DNA from 4 places in the Oceanobacillus aidingensis genome. Region 3 is predicted to be linked to each of the others. Evidence: riboswitches for the same ligand, from Rfam matches in the RefSeq annotation. Region 3 holds a riboswitch; each other region holds the start of a gene.
What was found. A riboswitch is a leader RNA that binds a small molecule or an ion and turns the genes downstream of it on or off. The one in region 3 is predicted to bind thiamine pyrophosphate.
Positions count from the first base shown of each region.

Region 1: linked by a shared signal. The riboswitch ahead of tenA (thiaminase II) and the one ahead of ACFO3P_RS12195 (thiamine phosphate synthase) in region 3 are both predicted to bind thiamine pyrophosphate.
Region 2: linked by a shared signal. The riboswitch ahead of ACFO3P_RS04760 (acetylornithine deacetylase) and the one ahead of ACFO3P_RS12195 (thiamine phosphate synthase) in region 3 are both predicted to bind thiamine pyrophosphate.
Region 4: linked by a shared signal. The riboswitch ahead of thiW (energy coupling factor transporter S component ThiW) and the one ahead of ACFO3P_RS12195 (thiamine phosphate synthase) in region 3 are both predicted to bind thiamine pyrophosphate.

Region 1 is NZ_JBHSFT010000047.1:121,802-125,217, forward strand. It holds gene ACFO3P_RS18415 (uridine kinase family protein) at 1-474, opposite strand, end outside; gene tenA (thiaminase II) at 774-1,460, opposite strand; TPP riboswitch at 1,551-1,653, opposite strand; gene ACFO3P_RS18425 (NAD(P)-dependent alcohol dehydrogenase) at 1,804-2,844, opposite strand; gene ACFO3P_RS18430 (NAD(P)/FAD-dependent oxidoreductase) at 3,164-3,416, opposite strand, start outside.
Region 2 is NZ_JBHSFT010000007.1:73,443-76,858, forward strand. It holds gene ACFO3P_RS04750 (helix-turn-helix transcriptional regulator) at 1-368, shown strand, start outside; gene ACFO3P_RS04755 (MFS transporter) at 468-1,529, opposite strand; TPP riboswitch at 1,709-1,812, shown strand; gene ACFO3P_RS04760 (acetylornithine deacetylase) at 1,894-3,162, shown strand; gene tenA (thiaminase II) at 3,201-3,416, shown strand, end outside.
Region 3 is NZ_JBHSFT010000018.1:76,397-79,812, forward strand. It holds gene thiO (glycine oxidase ThiO) at 1-901, opposite strand, end outside; gene ACFO3P_RS12195 (thiamine phosphate synthase) at 916-1,644, opposite strand; TPP riboswitch at 1,640-1,735, opposite strand; gene ACFO3P_RS12200 (suppressor of fused domain protein) at 1,855-2,916, opposite strand; gene ACFO3P_RS12205 (class I SAM-dependent methyltransferase) at 2,971-3,416, opposite strand, start outside.
Region 4 is NZ_JBHSFT010000010.1:248,382-251,797, forward strand. It holds gene ACFO3P_RS07935 (LytTR family transcriptional regulator DNA-binding domain-containing protein) at 76-1,128, opposite strand; TPP riboswitch at 1,242-1,355, shown strand; gene thiW (energy coupling factor transporter S component ThiW) at 1,490-1,954, shown strand; gene thiD (bifunctional hydroxymethylpyrimidine kinase/phosphomethylpyrimidine kinase) at 1,988-2,809, shown strand; gene thiM (hydroxyethylthiazole kinase) at 2,799-3,416, shown strand, end outside.

The DNA of each region.
Region 1 (3,416 bases), on a different contig from region 3:
AACCTCTGGTAATACATCCACTAGAATCTTCAAATCAACAACATCAGAAAATTCGGGCAGCGAGCTATAAATTCCATCAAGAATAATGACCTTTGAGGGCTCTTTCGTTATGGAGGATGAGGCCAGACCGCTTTCAGCTGAAAAAGAAAAAGGATGATATTGAACGCTTTCCCCCGCTATAAGCGGTAACAATGCTTCTTTATGCAGACGTTGCCAGTCAATACATCTGGGACATTTCCATTCCGATGTAGAAGTATTCCATTTCTCGTCTGTAATCGTCGCGTCGAAAAACGCATCACACTGAATAACAGTTGCTCCTACGTGTGAAGCAACCTCAGCAGCCAGCGTAGATTTTCCTGCACCGCTCCCCCCGTCCAAAGCCACCACTAAGGGGCTGATTCGTCCTTTCAGGTATCCATTTATAGCGGATACGATTTGCTCGGAAGCTTTTCTTGTTACTTGAGTGTTTTTCACGATTATCCCTCCTCCGTGTCAGACACAAGATTAAATTCACTATCTACAAGTATTCATTTCTTTGGAATAAATGCTTATTAAACTAAATTTCCGGCTTCGGCTTGTTTGCTTCTTGCCATTACGAAAATTGTATCACAAGTAAATTAGCTGCATCGTGTTTTTAACAAAATTGCGCAGTTGGTATAATAAATACTTTTCCCTTCCAGTCCAAAAAAAGAACCCTCAGATAAATGAGAGTTCTTTAACATGGAACGAATAAACCGAACCCATTAAGAAATTGGAAGCCGTTCTGTTTCTTCTTAACGACTGTTCACTTTTTTACTTTCTGAAAGCCAGCCTTCAAGATTGTAGGACATTTCCCAGAAATGGAGTTCGTATTCTTTTGCGATAATAAATTGTTCTTTTACCTTCTCTTTTTCCTTATCATTCATATCTTCAACTAAAGTGTTTAGTAAATTAATCATTTCGGTAGTTGAATCTTGAAACCAGTCACTCGCATACATTTTAATCCAGTTACGATAAATTTCCGGCTCTGGAGTGGCATTTTCATTCACTTTTCCGATGTCCGCATATAACCAATAGCATGGCAGTATGGCAGCCACAGTATGTGCTAGATTTCCAGACAGGCTTGCTCGATACAAATGCGAAGTATAGGCATACGCAGTTGGCGCTGGTTTGAAGTTATCTAAATCTGCTTGTGTAATATTTAAAATCTCAGCGTGCTCGTTATGCACGGTCAGTTCAGCCTCTGCTGTAAAGCGCGCTTTATCAGCTAAAAGAGCAGTCAGCTTAAAATCTTCGGCCTGGGATGCTGCAATCGCGTGGATCTTACCGTAATGTTTTAAATAGTAAATATCTTGTAAAATATAATACTTAAATGTTTCTAGCGGCAAATCTCCTTTCACGATTCCTTGCACAAATGGGTGATGAAAACTTTGCTCCCAGCTTTCCTTCGTTGCAGCACGTAATTCATCCGTAAATTTCATAAAAAAATCCTCCTTTAATCTTTTTTCTAAAGACTCGTAGAAGGAAGCATCTGCATACAAAAACATACACACGAAAAAATAGCGCATGGTTGTCTGCTTATTCTACTTCCCTCCGCTGGCCTTAACCAGATCAGGTTCTAAGGGTGCTAAATATACATTTATCTCAGCCGTTACGGCGCCCCTAGCAGAAAATTGAAATGTATTCGATTGTCTATTATGGTAGCAGAACAAATTGTTAAGTCAAGTCTTTTTTGTTTATAAGAAAATCAGCAAAGAAATAATCAAATCTATTAAAAAAATAGGTTTCCAAGAAGCTTAAAAAACTAGTGTGTTTCACTCGTTATCATGGATAAATCATTATCTTAATGCTAGTATCCTTCTGATTTACGGCGGTTTCTACAGCCTCTTTGATATTATCTAAACGATACTTATGGGTAATTACATCCTCGAGACCAAGGTCCTGACTGCCAATTGCCTGTATTGCTGTCGGATAACTGTTTGCATAGCGAAAAACACCGTGAATGTCGTATTCTGAATCGACGATATGGGTAATATCTACAGGTATTTCTGAGGATGCAGGTAATCCAACTAATACAATCCTTCCTCCGCGTTTCGTAATCGTCAGTGCATCCTGAACCGCCCGGCCATTACCTGAAGTTTCAACGGCGATATCCAAACCACTGCCAGCTGTTGCCTTTTCTATCTCCTCATGAATATTATCTTGTGTTGGATCAAATACCTTTGTCGCGCCAAATTTCTTCGCTAATTCTCTGCGATATGGTACCACATCCGAGCAATAGATTTCGTTCACTCCGAATATTTTCGCTGCCTTGATCGCTAACAGCCCAATAGGTCCTAAACCGGTTATCAGCATTTTATCATTGGGATGAACTTTTCCGCGCTGCATCGCATGAATGCCAACAGAAAGCGGTTCAATTAAAGCCCCTTCTTCATAGCTCATTTGATCCGGTATTTTAAAGGCGAAATCACTGCGAATCGTGACATATTCAGACCAAGCTCCGTCAACTGGCGGAGTTGCCATAAATTGTACTTCCGGGCAGAGATTGTATCGGCCTGATTTACAATATTCACAAGTTCCGCATACCACACCCGGCTCGACAGCTACACGGTCGCCTGCCGCAAGATTCTCAACCTGACTGCCAGCTTTAACAATATCTCCTGCTAATTCATGCCCTAAAATGAGTTGTTCTTCTACGACATAACGCCCGATTTTTCCGTGTTCGTAGTAGTGCACATCAGAGCCGCATACACCGATACACTGCACTTTGATTAATACTTCATTTTCCTTTGGTTCTGGTATATTTATTTCCTTAACCTCAATATCCAATGGCTTATTCAGAACTGCTGCCTTCATCTTTTTCATTCCTCTACACCTCTTTGATATGTATTGTTTTGCCAAGCGTATAAATACGTCATCCTATACTATTTTGGAAAAATAGAGAGCTATAATTTTTTAAGAACATATTCTTCATTGTAACATGCGTGTTGATATACGATAAATAAACGTGCGATCTTTCTCTTTTTATAGAATACAATGTGCTATAAGCTCTTCCTCTATTTTCTTAGAACAGCTTCTCAATGTAAGGCATTCCATTTCCTCCAAAATTAAAACACTATCTTTGTTCGAGATAGTGTCAATAAGAAGATGGCATGTATCATTTAAATTCATATTTTCTGCCTTATTATTTCGTATACAAGTGAGAAAGCAGCTTTCTGTTTTTTTCATGAAATTTTGAGTTGTGAGAAGAGACATAAATCTCATTATAGGCATCCGGCTTCATATACAGCTTTGCTTGATTCACTGTATTCGCTGCATCATTGTACGCGCCGGCAATTAAGTGCACCTTTCCATCGAATGAAAGAATATCACCGGCAGCATATAAACCAGCTATGTTCGTTTCAGCTTTTCCGGATCCTTTTACGAAAAAGTCCTGT
Region 2 (3,416 bases), on a different contig from region 3:
TAAACAGTTATTATCAGGATGTTCAGCCGGAAGCATACACTGCTGCAGGTTTCCCAATTTATAAAGTGCTGGAGGCAATGAAGGAAAGTTATACATCTAACTGGACATTAGATGATATGGCTGCAATTGCCCAGTTAGATAAGTACCGGCTCTCACATGTATTTAAAGAGAAGGTGGGTGTTTCGCCATTTTCATGGCTGCAAATCTATCGTATTCAACGCAGTTTGGATAAACTGCAATTTACCGATACGACGATATTGCAGGTTGCGATGGATTCGGGATTTTCTTCTGTTTCTGTCTATAATCGTCTATTCAAGAAACTGTATGGTATGAGGCCAAGCTATTTTCGCAGGTTAAGCAATACATAAACTCCAGCCAGAATCATCATACATGCCCCGCAGATGATAAAAATCAGGTGTATGGAGACCCAATAAGATACAAGTCCGAAGAAACCTAAAGAAATAAAATTAGAAAAATAAAGCAGGACGGCATTGAAACTGAAACCTCTTCCCAGCATGTCTGGCGGAATATACTTTTGCAGTAACCCTGGATAATCCAGACAGCGGCAATCCGACTGCTACCCAGATAATTCCCAAAAAAAGCAGGGGGACAGCTGGTAAACCTCCTAAGAATAAAATGCCTGTCCCCCAGATAAGGGAGCTGAGAAGGTAGGTTTTTAGCGTAAATTGTTTAAAGATATAGGGAATAATCAGATTCACAATAATAACAATAATTCCAAACCATCCTGTTACAACGCTGTACCATACTTCTGCATTCGCCATCGTTTCTTGTAACAGTAATAACAGCCCAACCTGCCAAACCCAGGTGTTAAAGAAAACAATAAAAGCTGTCATCTCAAATAAGGAACGGATGGTTTTATGAGAACGGAGCCATATAGCAAATTCCCGGATGGCTGTGAATATATTAAAATGCTTTTTATCTGTCTGCTCTTCCTTTAAGGGAATGAATGATAGAAAAAGCGCGCTCAATAGATAGCTGAGTGCATCCAGCGTGAAAAAGTGGATTACACCAATGGTATTCATGAAGATAATGCTGAAAACAGGTCCTAAAACAGTCATACCCCTTGTAACAGTGTCCGTTAAACTATTTACTGCGGGCCTCTCCCTTTCACTCGTGATAAGCGGGATGATTGCCCGATGCGCCGGATTATATAAGCATCCGCATAAATGAATCAAGATGCTTACAATAATTAGATGCCAGTAAGCAAGCTGATTGGAGAAGTCTAACAAAACTAACCCGATGAGAAGTGGAGAACGAAATAAATCGATACGAATTAACCATTTCATTTTAGAAATCCAGTCAGCAATAACTCCTCCAATCAATCCGAACAGCAGATAAGGAGCAACTTGAGCGATAGCAATCCCTGTGGTATACGCATTAGAAGCAGTTAAATCATAAGCAAGAAATAAAAGAGCCATGCCAGTCATCACATTCCCCAAATTGGAACTGGCAGTAGCAAGCAGATAGTTTCGGACACGTTTATTTTTTTTTATGATAGTTATGTACACTAGCTGTAACCTCCTTTGTAAGAAGGTTACAACGTATTCTGGATTTCATCTGTATTGATATTGCGCAAAAAAACAGCAATATGTATGCAGACAAGCGGGTATAGAATCATCCTTTCTTAAATTCTGCTTTACGCTTACAAATTCGTATGGTAATCTAAAAGGGATAAATACATACGCAATGGATCCACTAGGGGTGCTTATTAAGCTGAGAGAGGCATATTGTCTTGACCCTTACCAACCTGATCTAGTTCGTACTAGCGGAGGGAAGTGGGCGGATATGCCTTTAGGCAAATGAACCAAACTTTTCTGCCGCTCTCTAAATCAGGAGGCGGTTTTTTTTGCGTGCTGAAAAGGAGGTTTTTGAATGGAGAGGGTAATTCAGGAGATTCGAAATCGAGAAGACGAATTAATAGCGCTTGTCAGTGATTTGATTCGTTTTGAAACACCAGCCCCGCCTGCAAGAAATACAGAGGCTATCCAAGCTTACATTGCGAACTACTTGAAGGAAATGAATTTTGAAACAGAACAATGGGAGGTTTATCCCGGTGACCCGAATGTCGTCGGCTGTTTACGTGGAACTGCTTCCGATACATACAACAGCTTGATTCTTAATGGGCATGTGGATGTCGCTTCTATAGAGGAAGGTGAAAACTGGAAGCATGCGCCATTTCAGCCAGCAGTGGAAGGACGTACATTATTTGGGCGGGGTGCAGCAGATATGAAAGGCGGTCTGGCAGCGTGTTTATTTGCGATGCGCATATTGCATGACCACCAGATTCGCCTTGGCGGGGATGTTATTCTGCAGTCCGTCATTGGGGAAGAGGTTGGGGAAGCAGGGACGAAGCAATGTGGAGAACGCGGGTATACAGCGGATTATGCCATCGTTGCAGATACAAGTCATTGTGAAATACATGGGCAAGGAGGCGTTATTACCGGCTGGATCACAGTGAAAAGTCCAATCACGCACCATGATGGTACACGTCGCCAGCTCATTCATGCAGGCGGCGGGATGAAAGGAGCCAGCGCCATTGAAAAGATGAATAAGCTCCTTATTGCGTTGCAGGAGCTGGAGCGACATTGGGCAGTGACCAAATCCTATCCAGGCTTTCCCCCAGGAACCAATACCATCAACCCGGCAGTGATTGAAGGAGGCAGACATGCTGCTTTTATTGCTGATGAATGCCGCCTATGGATTACCGTTCATTATTATCCCGATGAGACTTCTGAGCAGGTTGCTGCAGAAATTGAGTCCCATTTACGCAAGACGGCTGAAGCGGATGTCTGGATGCGGGATAATCCACCCGCCTTTGAATGGGGAGGCGAATCGATGATTGTGGATCGCGGTGAAATTTTCCCGTCTTTCTCCGTAGATAAAGAACATGCTGCTTTTGCGATGTTACAGGAGAGTCATAGCAAAGCTTTTGGCGAGGAAGCGAAAGTCCGAATGTCTGAAACAGTAACTGATGGCGGCTGGCTTGCAGCATACGGGATTCCGACGGTCTGCTATGGACCTGGTGAATTGAAGCACGCCCATGCCGTGGATGAGCAGGTAAACATCGACGAGTTAGTAGATTATACAGTGTCCCTGCTGCAATTTATTTTGAAATGGTGTCAAACAGAAAAACAGAAATAAGGCATTTATAAAAATGATGGAAAAGGGAGCGCATATACATGAAATTTACAGAACGTATTCGCAAGACAGCAGATTCGATTTGGGAGAAAAGCCACCAGCATCCATTTGTACAGGGGATTGGTAATGGAACACTCGATATGGAGTCATTTAAATTCTACATGTGTCAGGATTACAAGTATTTGATAGAGTACTCAAAAGTAATTGCGATGGGAACGGTGCTTGCAAAAGATTTAGATACCATGTCCGGCTTTGCT
Region 3 (3,416 bases):
ACATTTTTCTTATCCTCGCCTCTGCCAGCTCCGGAACCATTTTCTGCGCTCGTGACAGCAGTCTCTGGACGCTTGCGGCATGGACATGCTTATCCATTTTTCCTGGTATGGAGGAGGCTCCAACAATCACCTTTTTTCCCTGCTTCGGAACAAGGTAACAGCCATCCATCCAAAGTGTTGATTGAAATAGCTTCTGGTCCAGTTCTAACAGCAGACATTCGCCCTTCACCGGAATCGCAGCATAATCTGCAGGCAGCAATTCATCTCCGAAAGCTCCTGTTGCAACAATAACCTGGACCGCTTCATAGATTGCCTCTGTTGTCCGGACACCATAAACCGTTTCATTTTCTATCAACAGCTCATTAACGCTTTCCTGCTCATGCAACACCGCACCATAATGAGACGCAGCCAGAGAGAAGGCTTTGGTCAGATGACGGGCGGAAACCTGACCATCATCCGGCAAATACAGGACAGCACGAAGATTCTCCGTCAGGCTTGGCTCCATTTTTTTCGCTTCTTCTACTGACAGTAAATACGCAGGGTTCCCCGCTTCCCGCTGGAAGGACGCGACGCTTTGCAGCTTGCTGTATTGCTGCTGATGAAAAGCAAGCTTCATGATTCCTTTATGAATATATTGAATATCTACTCCTGACGCTTCCTTCAGTTCCTCGGATAAATTTTTGAATAGCGCTCTGCTCTCATGTGCAAACCGAAAAAGCGGACTGTCTTCTGTAAACTCTCCTTGAGCGCCTAACATACCTGCTGCGGCACTGGAAGCCTCGCAGCCGATTTGATTCCTTTCAATGACCAGCACCCGATTGCCTCTTTTGGCCAGCTGATAAGCAATAGAGCAGCCAATAACTCCGCCGCCTACAATAATTTGATCAAACTGTTTATTCATCTTCTCCCTCCTTTTCATATATTCAACGCTTGCCGGTAAGCTCTGACAGTTTGGACCGGATCCTCTGCCTGCCAAATACCAGACATGACCGCGATGCCGGCTGCTCCTGCGGCAGTTACTTCTTTCGCCCGCTCAGGAGTAATCCCGCCAATAGCATATACCGGCACAGACAGCGCGTTAGTCATTTCCTGTAGTTCCGTTAATCCTCTGGGCTGCTGATTGGCTTTGGACTTGCTGGAATAAATATGGCCATACAGCACATAATCAGCTCCCTCCTGCTGCGCCTGCTCTGCCTCAGCTAAAGAATGAACAGACTTTCCTGCCTTCAATTCAGGGAAGCTTTCTTTTACAAGTGGAATGGAAGGACTGTGAAACGCCAGCTGAATACCTGCGCACTGCTTTATCACAGCAATATCTACTCTGTCATTCACTATTATTTTCTCTAATGGCAATCCGATATTTTCTAATGCACCGATGATTTCCAGAATGTCCTTCGCTGTCTTGTTCTTCTCTCTGATATGCAAATAACCAATCTCAGCCTGAATCCGCTTCACTATTTGCAAATGCTGCTCGGAAAAACTGCCATCACTGATCAAGTGCAGATGCCTGTCCATCTTCTTCTCCCCTTTCTTCCATTTTCTTGCTTCAGGATTGGCAGAAGAACGAAAAAGACCACTTATCCAGCTGAGGGATAAGTGGTCTTGATTATATACAAATTCATTGTTCGAATGATATATCGTCATGTTCCTGCCACTTCCCTACGCTAGTGTTAACCAGATCAGGTTCAAAGGGTCCGAGTATTCGTCTCAGCCAAAGGCTCCCCTAGTGTTGCTTATTTAATTTTCAGATTACAAATAAAGAATAACATATAATTTTTTATTTTCAAAGATATTCTTTCAAAAGTGTTTAGCGATTTATCAAGGAAATGTTATTTTACTTTCAAATGAGTTCTCTTACCCAATTACCTGAACAACATTTCCTTCATTATCTTTGATGTATGTTTTAACAATTTTTACAGCCAGCTGTTCAAACGAGAATAGTTCCGCCACACCTTCTTTAGGAATCAGCTTCTCACTCAACTCGATTGTACTCTGTTCATCTAAAATTAGACGCACCTTATCCTTCTCCATTGCATATTCTGACTTTTCCCCGGGCTCTATAGCAATGACAATATCAGGACCTGCCAATGTCAGAGCCTTTCCTTTCAAGAGACGCCCTCGCAGCACTTTACTTATGGTTTCGGTTTGTTTTGCCCCCAGAGTCAGCATTGCTGGTTTTTTTCTGAATAAGCCCTTTTTTTCTGGAGTCCACGATAAATTATCGTTAAATAGAAATCCTGTATTGGATCCTTCCCGTTCTCTTCCTTCATCAACTTTTTGGGAGACATCTGCATGATTTAGTAAAGAATCTCTTTTTAAATCGGTAATAAACGCGGGCATATATGGGGAACTGGCAGAGAGAACACCTCGTGTATTCCACGTCTGCATTGCTTCGAGCTCATCATTTGTGATACCAACCATCTGCAGAAATTGCACTTGACCATTTTCTGTTTCTATTGTACCAAGCTCAGAATCCGTAATAAATGCCAATGCAGTTAATGCCGTATCTGATTCCAAACAGATAGGACCATTTGCATCCATATAGTCTCCATTTTTAAAAACATTACCGCTGTTAAAAACATATCTTCCCAAATTCTGAAGCAGATTAAGCGCCCAGGCTGGCGGTTCCTCTTCCCCTTCTTCTTTTTTCAATCTGAACGTTAATTCAAACCCAAAACCGCTTACTTCTGGATTATCGGTTTCTTTTTCGTAAATCTCTGAAAATCCATATGTAACTATATGCCAGTGCAAGCCTGGCGTTTCTGATTGATAAGCGCTGATTCCATCTAATGGATCCGGTCCGCCCAGCGAATAAGAGATCACTGTTCCATAATGCTTCGGTTCCTGCTTCCCATAAATTGCTTCCATTGCATTATCAATTGCATCCCAGCCGGCTGCTTTTACTTCTTCACTCATTAAATTCCTCCTCTGTTTCCCTTTCCAAAAAGACGATTTTTTCTTTCTAAAACACTACCCCTTTGTCGAAATACAAAACATCTCTGCAAAATCAGTGACGATGGTTTTTTTAGGATTACGCTTCACATCATATCTCATTTTCTCTAACCCTTCTTGGTAATCCTGATCATCAATCAACGTTAATATGGATATGTCTCTATTCTCTGCATACCCCAGATAATCCGACACCCTGATTTTTTCTAATCGATATGTCATCTGCAGTTCTGTGTTAAACCCTCTTATTGAAAGCTCATCAAAAATAACTTCCTTTTCCCAAAACCTTTTTACGTCCTCTTCATATGCTGTTGGAAAATAATGATATACCCACCATTTTCTCATATCATGGATAGCAATATTATGCAGCTTGTATACACCGTTTTTCTTCAAGACACGATATATTTCATCAAGCGCTGCTTCCTTCTTTAAAAAATGATGAAAAGCATAATTATTGGAGATATAAT
Region 4 (3,416 bases), on a different contig from region 3:
CTACAGAATAGCTTCTTTTCAACAATGGTGCAGTATATTTTCGACGAATGGAGTATATATCACATTGAATTATGCTTATTCTACCCCCAATAATTCTTTCAGCTCGTTCAACTTTGATTTCGATAATGGAACCTCAGAGCTTTTTTTATCTACAAGAGATAAGCTGTAGCTGTTTCTCGTCCATGTAATTACTTCTCTTATTTTTTGAAGATTCACAATATAAGAACGGTGACAGCGAAAGAATCCTTGATGAGACAAGCGCTGTTCCAATTCTTTTAAGGTAAAACCTGTAGGAAACCCCTCTCCGCGAGTATACAGATAGGATTGTCCTTCCTGACTTTCGATGTAATCAATCTCCTGCGGATCAAATAAAATAATCTTATCCTCTACTTTTGCGGAGATTTTATTTAACTGGAAAGTTTGCTTTATTTGAACCGCTTCTTCTGCTGTTTCTTTAACATTTGTTTCTGTGGAGGTTAAACGTTCTTTCTCCTCTGTTTCCACGTCCATTTGCTGTATCCCTTGCTCATTTAGACGATAGACCGTATCCGAAATGGTCACAGCACTCTCCGTACTTGTCGTTAAAATCAATACCGCTTTTTGCTGTTTCTGCAGCAATTCGACAAATTGATGGAGGACCCGTTTCGTTTCTAAATCTACATTGACCTCAGGCTCTTCGAAGATAACCACTTCCGCCTCCTGCATTAATATTCTGCCAAACTGAACACGACGCTTTTCAGAACGATTGAGCTGATGCATCTTCCATTTCGCTTTTTCCTCCAGTTGGATTTGCAATAGTACTTCCTTTATGGAAGTCTTGCTTTGATATAAAGAGCCGATAAATTTCAAATATTCCTGTACCTTCAATCTTTCATAAATGCCCTCTTCATACCAGCAAATCCCTAAAGAAGAAACGTATTTCTGCTTATCCTCCTGTAATGTCTGTTGCTTGATTTGAATCGATCCATTCCGCACATTTTCTTTTCCGATAATCATCTGCAGCAACACCGCACGTATATTAACAGTGGATTGAATTGCCTTTATTTCTCCAGGTTTTACTTCTATATCTATTTTCGGAAATAAGGTCTGGTCTCCCTGACGATATTCCATTCCGTTTATGCTTAACATGTTTCATTCCTCTTTCTATTGATAACATCCTTTATATGAGCTTGCAGTCTAATGATTATTTCATGACAAACCGTTGAATCTTTGATACAGTAGACTCAAAGATAATAATGAAAAGCAACTACTAGGGGAGCCCAACATCGCGGGCTGAGAGGGAAGCATGCTTACTTTCCGACTCTTACAAACCTGATCTGGCTAATACCAGCGTAGGGAAGTAGTCAATCAACATATGATTACTCTCAGTATACCAAATCAGGCTTCTCGATAAAGCCTGATTTTTTATTTTTACAAAGTAGTTACCTTTTCATTTCCCTTAAATTAGAAGGAGATGATTGGATTGAAAAATCGCACACGCCTGTTAACAATGATGGCTGTACTTGTTGCTATCGGAACGATTGGATCACAATTGCTCTGGTTTCCTGCCGGAGTTGCCAGAGCCTATCCTGTTCAACACGCTATCAATGTTATTGCCGGGATTATGCTCGGGCCGGGTCCGGCAGTTATTGTCGCATTGATGATTAGCCTGCTCCGAAACCTTTTAGGACTGGGAACCTTGGTTGCTTTTCCTGGAGCAATGATTGGAGCTTTTGCTGCTGGGGTATTGTATAAGAAAACGCAGAAATATCCAATGGCAGCTCTTGGAGAAATTATTGGCACCGGAATTATCGGCTCTTTCTTTGCAGTTCCGATAGCCAATCTGCTTATGGGAAGCTCTGCGGGAGCATTTGCCTTTATCCCGGCATTTGTTGTAAGCAGTGTCTCTGGTGCATTGATTGGCTGGCTGTTAGTCAGCCGTCTCCCGGCACAGCAGTTTTCTTTAACAAAATAATTTACTTTATTCTATCCAAGGAGGATTTTTATTATGAGTCAGGTTCGTTGTGCATTAACCATTGCCGGTACAGACCCTAGCGGTGGCGCCGGTATTCAAGCAGATTTAAAAACATTTCAGGAGTTAAAAACCTATGGCATGTCCGTGATCACTTCCGTTGTATCTCAAAATACGACAGGGGTCCGCTCTGTAGAGCATATGCCGCTTTCCATGATTGAGGACCAGCTGGATGCAGTGTTAGAAGATATGCCCATCCATGCTGTGAAAACAGGAATGATTGCAAGTAAGCAGATGATGGAATTAATCGTAAAAAAATTGGAGAAGGTTGATGCACCTTATGTCATGGACCCAGTGATGGTGGCTACCAGCGGGGACTCATTGATTGATGAAGAGGGCCGCAGCTTTTTACGGCAATACCTTCTTCCATTAACAACGGTTGCAACACCGAATATTCCGGAGGCAGAATTCCTGACTGGACGATCCATTACAACTGAAGATGATATGAAAGGCGCAGCCGAATACCTTGTTCATGAATATGGTGTAGATGCAGCCTTAATAAAAGGCGGCCATTTAAAAGGACAAGCAATCGATTTTCTTTATGACGGGAAAAAAATGCATAGCTATGCTGCAGAACGCATTGATACGAAGAATACGCACGGAACAGGCTGTACCTATGCCGCTGCGATTGCTGCTTATTTGGGGAAAGGCTGTCCGCTTCCGGAAGCAGTAAAAAAAGCAAAAGCATTTGTGACTGCTTCCATTTCGAAATCCTTTGACCTTGGAAAAGGGAACGGCCCGACAAATCATTGGGCTATCCGGGAAACCACAGAAAGGAAGATTACGCATGAATCCTGATATTATTCAGCAAGCCAGAAACAACACACCGCTTATTCATCATTTAACCAACCAGGTCGTCATGAACTTTAATGCAAATGGACTGCTGGCTTTTGGGGGCAGTCCTGTCATGGCAAAGGAAATACGGGAAGCTACAGATATGGCCAAGGCCTCCGATGCACTTGTCTTGAACATCGGCACCATTTTAGAAAGCGAAGCCGATGCAATGATTACTGCAGGCAAAGCCGCTAATGAAAAAGGAATTCCTGTTGTTCTGGATCCCGTTGGCGTGGCTGCGAGCTCTTTTCGAAAAGACATGGTCGAAAAGATTCTACAAGAGGTACGTCCAACAGTTATCAAAGGAAATGCAGGTGAGATTGCTTCCTTGGTCGATGCAAACATCCAATCACGCGGAGTAGATTCTGTCGGCGAAGGAAATGTAGATGAAATTGCAGAGCAAGCAGGCAGAAAATATGATACTGCAATTGTGATAACTGGAAAAACAGACGTTATCCATGCTGATCAAAAACTAATTTATAATCAAACAGGGCATCCGCTTCTTTCTAATATTACTGGTTCCGGGTGCTTATTAGGGTCTATTGCTGCCGCGTGCCTGACGACTTCTTAC